4 regions of the Arthrobacter sp. NPDC056493 genome follow, and region 2 is predicted to be linked to each of the others. Evidence: riboswitches for the same ligand, from Rfam matches in the RefSeq annotation. Region 2 holds a riboswitch; each other region holds the start of a gene.
The links. Region 2 has a riboswitch for cyclic di-AMP ahead of ACFQ50_RS09390 (hypothetical protein). Riboswitches for the same ligand answer to the same signal wherever they lie in the genome.
Positions count from the first base shown of each region.

Region 1: another riboswitch for cyclic di-AMP. It lies ahead of ACFQ50_RS15250 (M23 family metallopeptidase); the one in region 2 lies ahead of ACFQ50_RS09390 (hypothetical protein).
Region 3: another riboswitch for cyclic di-AMP. It lies ahead of ACFQ50_RS05720 (hypothetical protein); the one in region 2 lies ahead of ACFQ50_RS09390 (hypothetical protein).
Region 4: another riboswitch for cyclic di-AMP. It lies ahead of ACFQ50_RS12440 (LysM peptidoglycan-binding domain-containing protein); the one in region 2 lies ahead of ACFQ50_RS09390 (hypothetical protein).

Region 1 is NZ_JBHTSL010000037.1:22,875-25,066, reverse strand. It holds cyclic di-AMP (ydaO/yuaA leader) riboswitch at 74-267, opposite strand; gene ACFQ50_RS15250 (M23 family metallopeptidase) at 380-1,195, opposite strand; cyclic di-AMP (ydaO/yuaA leader) riboswitch at 1,207-1,448, opposite strand; gene ACFQ50_RS15245 (metal-dependent transcriptional regulator) at 1,600-2,192, opposite strand, start outside.
Region 2 is NZ_JBHTSL010000016.1:63,732-65,923, forward strand. It holds gene ACFQ50_RS09385 (SulP family inorganic anion transporter) at 1-898, shown strand, start outside; cyclic di-AMP (ydaO/yuaA leader) riboswitch at 1,043-1,244, shown strand; gene ACFQ50_RS09390 (hypothetical protein) at 1,248-1,976, shown strand; gene ACFQ50_RS09395 (GGDEF domain-containing protein) at 2,186-2,192, opposite strand, start outside.
Region 3 is NZ_JBHTSL010000008.1:111,539-113,730, forward strand. It holds gene ACFQ50_RS05715 (glycosyltransferase) at 1-245, opposite strand, end outside; gene ACFQ50_RS05720 (hypothetical protein) at 520-1,383, opposite strand; cyclic di-AMP (ydaO/yuaA leader) riboswitch at 1,389-1,540, opposite strand; gene ACFQ50_RS05725 (ATP-binding protein) at 1,645-2,192, opposite strand, start outside.
Region 4 is NZ_JBHTSL010000027.1:172-2,363, forward strand. It holds gene ACFQ50_RS12440 (LysM peptidoglycan-binding domain-containing protein) at 1-953, opposite strand, end outside; cyclic di-AMP (ydaO/yuaA leader) riboswitch at 960-1,128, opposite strand; gene ACFQ50_RS12445 (NAD(P)(+) transhydrogenase (Re/Si-specific) subunit beta) at 1,290-2,192, opposite strand, start outside.

The sequences.
Region 1 (2,192 bases), on a different contig from region 2:
CACGGAGTCCAACGGGTTCATACGAACCGTTTGCGCGCGGTGGCGCGCGGCATTGTGGCGTGAAGACACGAAGGTAGCCTCTCCCAATGCCTGCGAGGTGAGCTGTCGGATTCGGATGGGAGTCACCCGGCCGCTCCGCTTCCTGGGAAGCTTTGCGACTTAACCCCAAGGCCTTCTTGCGAAGACCAAAATTGGTTCCCCCGCCCCTGCCAGACGATGTAATGCGAACGGACCTTGAGCGGTGGCAGAGTTAGGCAATCCACTCAAGAGCGTCAACTTCGGAAAAGTTGACGCGGTTTAGACGGTACAGCAGTTCGGAGCCAATGTCACATTCAGGTCACGGCGTGTCACAGGAATGAGGGTGCTCGCTCGACGTGGCTCAGAGCCAGCCGAGGGGATCAACGACGTCCCCGTTGACCATCACCTCGAAGTGGAGGTGGCAGCCCGTGGAGGCGCCCGTGGTCCCGCTGAGGGCGATAACTTCGCCCCGGGTGACCTTCTGGCCAACCTGGACGCTGGAGGACGACAGGTGGTTGTACGTGGTCTCCAGGCCGTTGCCGTGATCGATCACGACGCGGTTGCCTCCCCCATAGGGGTGCCATCCCGAAAAGGTGACCTTGCCGCTGGCCGCGGCAAGCACCTGGGTGCCGCACTGGGCAGCGAAATCCTGGCCGCGGTGGAACTCGCCGGCACCGCCGGTGATCGGACTGACCCGGTAACCGAACGGCGAGGACCTGACCAGCGTGGTCAGCGGGCCGCCCAGGGTCCCCACCGAGGCCGAACGGCTGATGCTGCCGGCTGACTGGGCGCTGAGGAGCTGCTTCAGCTTTCCGTCCGGGTCGCCGGTGGTGGAGACGGACGTGCGGCTGAAGTCGATCTTTGCTGCCGCTTCAGCCGAGACCTTCGGCTGGGCCGAGGCAGCGGACGCAGACGCCCCTCCCGGCTCTCCGGCGGCCAGGACAGGGCTGGTGGCGGGGACAGTAACAGTCAGCAGCAGGCCGGTGGCAGCGAGGACTACGCCGGCTTTCTGCCCCACGCCACTGGCCGAGGCAAAATCCGTGACCTGCCGGAAGGGACCCCGGCGGCGGCGCGCTTCACGCTGGGCGTCCCGGGGACGGTCCGCGGCAATGGCCTCCGCGAGGCGCGGCTCCGGAGCGGGACCGGTCGCGCGGCGGCGGCCCCGGGCATTCTGCATGGACAAGTACTGTTTCCTCTCTGGATAGCCTGCGAAGTTAGCTGTCGGATTCGGGTCAGAGAGTTCGGACCCGGTCCGCCGTAACAAGCCGTTCCGGCACAGGGGTATCCCGGGAGGATTCCTTCTGCGGAAAAGACTTGCTGCTGCGGACTTCACCCCAAGGCTGTTGAAACAGCCGGTTGTGGTTCCCCCGCCCCTGCCAGTGGGTGACTCGTGCTACTGATCTGCTGGCAAGGTTCGGCTCCAGATCAGGTAACGCTTTAGTATCGGCGTTGCCGTTTAACTATAGGCGATTAAAGAAGCGCAGTAATAATTCCGTTATATTCCCTGTGCAAAAGTGGTAGGTCATCCTGCCTGCAGATGTCAGACAGGAAGCCGCACCCGGCCCACGGGCCCGTTGGGAGCTAGTCCAGGCGCACGAACACGTGCGCGGCAACTTCCGGCGGGAGCTCAAGGGCACCCTCAAACCCGGGCACGCGGACCGAGATGTACTCCCCCACGCGTTCGAGCGAGACGACGGCGCCAGGCCGGATCCCCCCTTCATCCAGCTGGAGCAGCAGCTCCGGCTCCACCTGGATGGGTTCCGCCAGGCGGCTGACGGTGACCTTGGATTCCGGGCCGTAGCCAGTCATGGCATCCAGCAGGTTCACCACGCCGTCCGAGAACGGGCGGGCGGGCGGCCCGCCGAGCGCAGCCAGGCCGGGAATCGGGTTGCCGTACGGCGACTCGGTGGGGTGGTCGAGCATTTCGTAGATCCTGCGCTCCACGCGCTCACTCATGACGTGCTCCCACCGGCAGGCCTCGTCATGGACGTAGGCCCAATCAAGGCCGATGACGTCGGCGAGGAGGCGTTCGGCGAGCCGGTGCTTGCGCATCACCTCGGTAGCGCGCTTCCGGCCCACTTCAGTCAGTTCAAGGTGGCGGTCACCGGAGACGACGACGAGGCCGTCGCGCTCCATCCTGCCAATGGTCTGCGAGACGGTGGGGCCCGAGTGGC
Region 2 (2,192 bases):
GCTGCCGGAAAGCCTGCCCACGCTGTTCATCCCTCAGGTGCCGCTGACGTGGGAAACCTTCCAGACCATCGCACCGTTCTCGCTGTCCATGGCGCTGGTGGGGCTGCTGGAATCCCTGATGACGGCCAAGCTTGTGGACGACATCACCGACACCCGCTCCAACAAGACCCGCGAATCCTGGGGCCAGGGCGTGGCCAACATCGTCACCGGGTTCCTGGGCGGCATGGGCGGCTGCGCGGTAATCGGGCAGACCATGATCAACGTCAAGGGCTCCGGCGCCCGGAGCCGGGTGTCCACGTTCCTCGCGGGCGCCTTCCTGCTGGTGCTGGTGGTCACCCTGGGCGACATCGTGGGTCTCATCCCCATGGCGGCGCTGGTGGCGGTGATGATCTTCGTCTCGGCCATCACTTTCGACTGGCACTCTGTTGCACCCGCAACGCTGAAGCGGATGCCCAAATCGGAAACCGCCGTCATGCTGATCACCGTGGGCACGGTGGTGGTCACGCACAATCTGGCGATCGGCGTCGGCGTCGGGGTTTTGGCGGCGATGGCGATGTTCGCCCGCCGCGTGGCCCATTTCGCCACCGTCGACCGTACGGAAGTGGAGCTCAACGGCCGGACGGTGGCCACCTACACTGTGGACGGCGAACTGTTCTTCGCCTCCTCCAACGACCTCTACACGCAGTTCAACTACGCCCGCGACGCCGAGCCGGACATCGACAGCGTGGTGATCGACCTGCACGCCTCGCACCTGTGGGATGCCTCCACCATCGCCGTGCTGGACTCCGTCACGGAGAAATACCGCAGGCACGGCCGGGAGGTGGAACTGATCGGCCTCAACTCGGCCAGCATTCAGATGCGGGAACGGCTGGCCGGCAAGCTCAACGCCGCAGAGTGAGGCTCACCACACCAATCAGGCCCCGCCCCTCTACATGACGCGGGCAAACCGGAAGTGAACGACACGGCGCCGTTACCTTAATGTGACATTGAACGATGCCTCCCGTACGGTGGAAAACGTGCCTTTTTCACCGATAGGGCACTCCCGCGCTGATTGCCTAACTCTGCCGCAGCCCGAGGAACCAACCGAAGACCCATGTCCGGCAGAGACGGGGAAACCACTTTTCGGCCCGCTTATAGCGGGTCTTGGGGTGAAGCCGCGCAGTTCCTGACCACGCTCAGGACCGCGGCCGGGTGCCTCCCATCCGAATCCGACAGCTCACCTCGCAGGCATCGGGAGAGGCTTCTTCATGTCGTTCCGCATTATTTCTGGCCGCCGTGCTGCGGCCATCCTTGCCGCCTCCGGGCTGGCCTTCACCGGCAGCGTCGCAGCCAACGCCGCGAACGTTCCGGCCCAGCCGGCGCAGGCACCGGCCGCCGCGGCCGCCAGCCAGGTCCAGGCTCCGCTGAACGCTGCCTCCAGCGTCAGGATCGAGTTTGAACGCCCCGCGGTCAAGTCGGCCCCGGCCCCCGTGGCGGCAGCACCCGTCGTCGAAAAGCCGGCAGTAAGGAAGACCGCGGCACCTGCAGCCGCCACCGTCGCTGCCGCGCCCGTTGCTACCGCGGCCCCCAAGGCTGCAGCTGCGCCGGCCGCGGCCGCACCGAAGGTCACCGTCGAGGCTGCCGCTCCGGCCCCGAAGGCACCCGTCAAGGCTGCCGCGGGCGTCAACGCAACCATGCTGGCGTCGGCCTACGCCCAGATCGGCATCACGCAGGACTGCACCGCCATGGTGGAGAAGGCCCTCGGCGCGGCCGGCATCCCTGTGGGTGACCTCGCGCCCATGCAGTTCCTGAACCATGGCGTGGTGGTCTCCACCCCGCAGCCCGGCGACATGGTGGTCCAGTCCGGCCACGTGGCAATTTACGCGGGCGCCGGCAAAGTCATCAGCGGCGGCATGAACGGCATCAACGCCACCATGGCCCACCCGCTGTCCTGGCTCACCGCCACGGGCCCCGTCACGTTTGTTCGCGCGGCCTAGCAGAACTGAAGAAACCGCCGTGTTCCGCTGCCTTGGGGGCGGCGGAACACGGCCATCCCCCAAGGTGCTCCCACCTTTCTACAAGGATGGTGGGAAACACTGGCTATGCCTGATGAAAGACCGCAGTCTCCGGCTGCGAGCCAGGATCGCCGGGTCCGGATTGTCCCCCATGCATTCCGGATCCGGTGCCTGGGGAACCGGATGAGCTCTTAGCCC
Region 3 (2,192 bases), on a different contig from region 2:
GTGCCGCGCAGGTGGGCGTGGAGCCGGCGCAGGCACTCCTCCAGGTCGCGTTCTTCGTTGTAGACCGGGATGGTCACGTCCAGGACCGGTACCGCGGTGGAGGTATCGATCGGCGACCGCCGCGTATGCCTGATGAGGGTCTGGGACGGGGCATCTCCGGCCGCGCCGGCTCCATGGAGCGCGTGCGGCCGGGTGTGCAGCGGTGGGTGCGGCTGGGGTCCGGAGGCCTGGTCAGTGATGGTCATGCATCAACAGTGGCGGCCGCTGTTATGAGGGTTTTAGGGCGAAGCTGTGCAGGGGCTGTGGAAGTTCCTCAGCGCTCGCTGGCGGCCAGAATGAGCGGCTTGTGGCGGCCGGAATGAGCGGCCGGTGGGTGGCCGCATTTCTGCACCTCTTTGCCGGCCGCGGGTGGGCACGGACGGCAAGAGGGCCCCGGATCCTGGCGGATCCGGGGCCCTCGGGCACTCTAAAGCGGTGCAGAAATGCTCGCCCTCAGCCGGTTCGGCCGCGGCAAACCGGTCAGTACCAGTTGTGGGCGAGGTGCCAGTTCAGGGCGCCACACGGGGAGCCGTAGCGCTCCTTGATGTAGTCCAGGCCCCAGTTGATCTGGGTGCGGTAGTTGGTGCGGTAGTCCGCCCCGGCGCTCGCCATTTTCTCTGCGGGCAGCGACTGGACGATGCCGTAGGCGCCGCTGCTGGCATTGGTGGCCGTGGTGCGCCATTCCGATTCCTTGGTCCAGAGCCGCTGCAGGCACTGCATCTGGTCTGCGGACCAGCCAAAGGATCCGAGCCTGGCGGCTGCGTAGGCCTGTGCGCCGGAGGGATCGTTCAGGGCCACAGGCGCAGCGGCCCGGGCCTTTGCGGCCGCCTTGGCCGCGGCAGCTTTCGCTGCGGCAGCCTGGACGGCGGCGGCGTTGGCCTTAGCCGCGGCGGCCTTTGCGGCAGCAGCCTGGGCGGCGGCGGCCTTAGCGGCGGCAGCCTTCTTTGCAGCGGCAGCCTTGGCCGCAGACTCCTTGGCAGCGGCCTGGGACGAGGACTGCGGAGCGATGGACGCCGCGGACGGGGCCGGAAGGGCGGAGATCAGCGTCTTGTCGAAGCTCAGCGTCTGCCCGGCGTCCGCGGTGGCCGCTGCCGGCTCGGCGGCGGAAGGCGTGGCCTGGTCGGCCGCGTGGCCTGCGGCACCGACGCCAACGAGCACCGCGGCGGCAGTGGTCAGGACAGCCGCCCGGCGGCCAAAGGACGGAAGGCCGGAAGTGAGACGGCCCCAGGCCGTCGTAGGCCGGGCCGGTTCGGCGCGGTGCCGGGAAATGCCCTGGCGTGACGTCGTGCGGTCAGACTGATCTGAGGCGCGTTCAGGGCGCGCCTGAGTCTTAAATTCAGACATGGTGGATTGCCTCTCACACCTGCGGAGTTAGCTGTCGGGTTCGGATGAGGTCATCCGGCCGCACGGAAATTCACGTGTCGGCTTCACCCCAAGGGCTGATGCGGAAAGCCCGGGACTCTGGTTCCCCCGCCTCTGCCTGATGTAGCGGAATCCGGGAAGCGGCAGAGCTGGGCGTCAATCCGGAGATGCGGCGCTAGTGGCGGCCGCACCATATCGACGGTACAGGAGGCTTCTGATTAAGTCACATTTAGGTAACGGGAGTCACGGCGTCGGCGCGGCGCCTTGCATGGGCAGCCGGACCGCAAATTCCGTCCGGCCGGGCCGGGACGTGACCTCCACCGTGCCGCCGTGCGCTTCCACGATGGACTGCACGATGGACAGTCCCAGGCCGCTGGTTCCCTCTGCCGAGGCGACGCCAGGTTCTGCCTGCGAAGGCCCTGTTTCTCCCCGCGAATCCGCGGTACGGAGGGCTGTTTGCGCGCTGGCGCCACCGGTGGCAGGACCCTTCGCCGTTGCGGAGGCAGGCGACAGGGGCGGCTGCGCCGGCGTCGCCCGTGAGGCGTCTGCGCGGGCAAAGCGCGCGAAGACCTTGTCCACGAATTCCGGCGGGATGCCGGCGCCGTCGTCCGTGACAGTAATCACAGCACTGCCGTCAGCCGACCGCATCACGCCGGTGGTCACCGTGGTGCCGGGACGGGTGTGCTTGCGGGCATTGGAGAGCAGGTTCACGAGGACCTGGTGCAGCTGCGAGTCGTCACCCCGGACCGACACGGGTTCCTCCGGGAGGTCCAGATGCCAGGCCCGGTCCG
Region 4 (2,192 bases), on a different contig from region 2:
AGCCAGGAGGCCGGGTGCACGATGGTTTCGTTGACACCGTTCATGCCGCTGCTAATGGCCTGGCCGCCGCCGATGTAGACGCCGACGTGTCCGCCGCTGATCATCAGGTCACCGGGCCGCGGGGAGGAGACCGGAGTTCCGTACTGGTAGAACTGCGCGGGCGCGAGGTCGCCGACGGACTTGCCGACGGAGCGCAGGGCCTGCTCCACCAGGACGGTGCAGTCCTGGGTGGCACCAAGCTGCGCCCTGGCGGAGGCCACAATGGCCGCGCCCGCGCCGCTGGCTGCCGGAGCGGTTGCTGTTGCCGGGGTTATCGACGCGGAGGCGTTGTAGATTCCCATGCCGGCGGGCTCCGGGACGGCCGGGGCTGCAGGAACGGCCGGAACAGCAGGGGCCGCGGGGACCGCAGGCACTGCGGGAGTTGCCGGCCCTGCGGGAGCCGCGGCCGCGCCGGGCCCCGGGATGAGGATCTGGTCACCGGGGTAAATGACGGAGGCCAGGGACAGGCCGTTCTCCGCGAGCAGTGCATCGAGGCTGACGCCGTGGCGTGCCGCGATGGCGCCGAGGGTGTCGCCGGGCGCAACGGTGTGCGACGCGCCGGCAACAGCAGATCCTCCGTCTGCCGGAGCCGGGAGTGCCGGCGCAGGGGCCGGGACTGCCGGAGCCTGCGCCTGGGTGGGTGCGGCGAGCGCCTGGCCCGCGACGGACTTCACAGCAGCAGCGGCCGGGGCCGGGGCGGACTGTGCAGCGCCGCTGGCCGGAATCTCGGGCGCGTAGGCACCTGCGTGGGCAGGTGCCCCCGCGCCGAAGAGGAGTCCGGAAGCGACGGCGGCGGCGGCCGCCGGCTTGGCAACCGAGGCGGCATTGGACTTGAAGGAATACGACAGGCCCTGCAGGGCGATGGACGTCGTCGGGGTGGCGCGATGGCGCGCGGGCGTGAACTTACGTGACATGGTTGATGTGCCTCTCCCATGCCTGCGGGGTTAGCTGTCGGGTTCGGGTGGGAGTCACCCGGTCCTGCCCGCTGCTGGGCGCAGCGCCTGGACTTAACCCCTAGGCCTTGGCGCGCAAGGCCGGTACTAAGGTGGTTCCCCCGTCCCTGCCTGTTGGTGATAGCGAACGGATCCCGGTCAGCGGCAGGGCTCGGCATTCTGCCCGGGATGCCCTGAGCGGAACCAGGGCACCGGCCGAGGCTACCGCACCCCCGCACCAAAAGTCACATTTCGGTAACGGCGGCGGTTGAATAAGCAGTTGAGGAACCAGTGCGGGAGGGTGCAGACCCCAACACCCTACAGGGCCTTCACCGCGCCCAGCACCTTCGTCAGGGACTCCTTCGCGTCGCCGAACAGCAGCGTGGTCTGCGGCTCGAACATGAGGTCGTTCTCGATCCCGGCGAACCCCGGCCGCATGGAGCGCTTGAGGAACACCACCTGACGCGCGTCCGCCACCTCGAGGATTGGCATCCCGTAGATCGGCGATCCGGCCGTGGTCTTCGCGGCGGGGTTCACGACGTCGTTCGCGCCGACCACCAGCGCGACGTCGGCGGTGCGGAACTCGGAGTTGATCTGGCCCATTTCCTTGAGCGATTCGTAGGGCACGTTGGCCTCGGCGAGCAGCACGTTCATGTGCCCCGGCATGCGCCCGGCCACCGGATGAATGGCGAAGTCCACGCGGGTGCCCCGGGATTCCAGGGCCTGCGCCAGCTCTGCCGCGGTGTGCTGCCCCTGCGCCACGGCGAGCCCGTAGCCGGGAACGATGATCACGCGCTGCGCGTAGCCCAGGAGCACCGCCACGTCCTCCGGGCTGGACGAGCGGACCGGACGGTCGCTCACGGCCGTGGATCCCGCCGTCGAACCTCCCCGGAACGCGCCGAACAGGATGCCGGCCACGCTGCGGCCCATGGCCGCGGCCATCGCGCGGGTGAGGATGGTGCCTGAGGCGCCCACGAGCGTGCCGGCCACCACCAGCAGCACGTTCCCCAGCACCAGGCCGGACGCCGCAACAGCCAGGCCGGTGAACGCGTTGAGCAGGGAGATGACGATCGGCACATCCGCGCCGCCCACCGGCAGCACCAGCAGCACGCCTGCCGCCAGGCCCAGCAACAGGAGAAGCAGCGCCAGGACCAGGGATCCGCCCGTCACGACGGCGGACGCGGCACCGACGGCGGCAAGCAGGACCGCCCCCATGAGCAC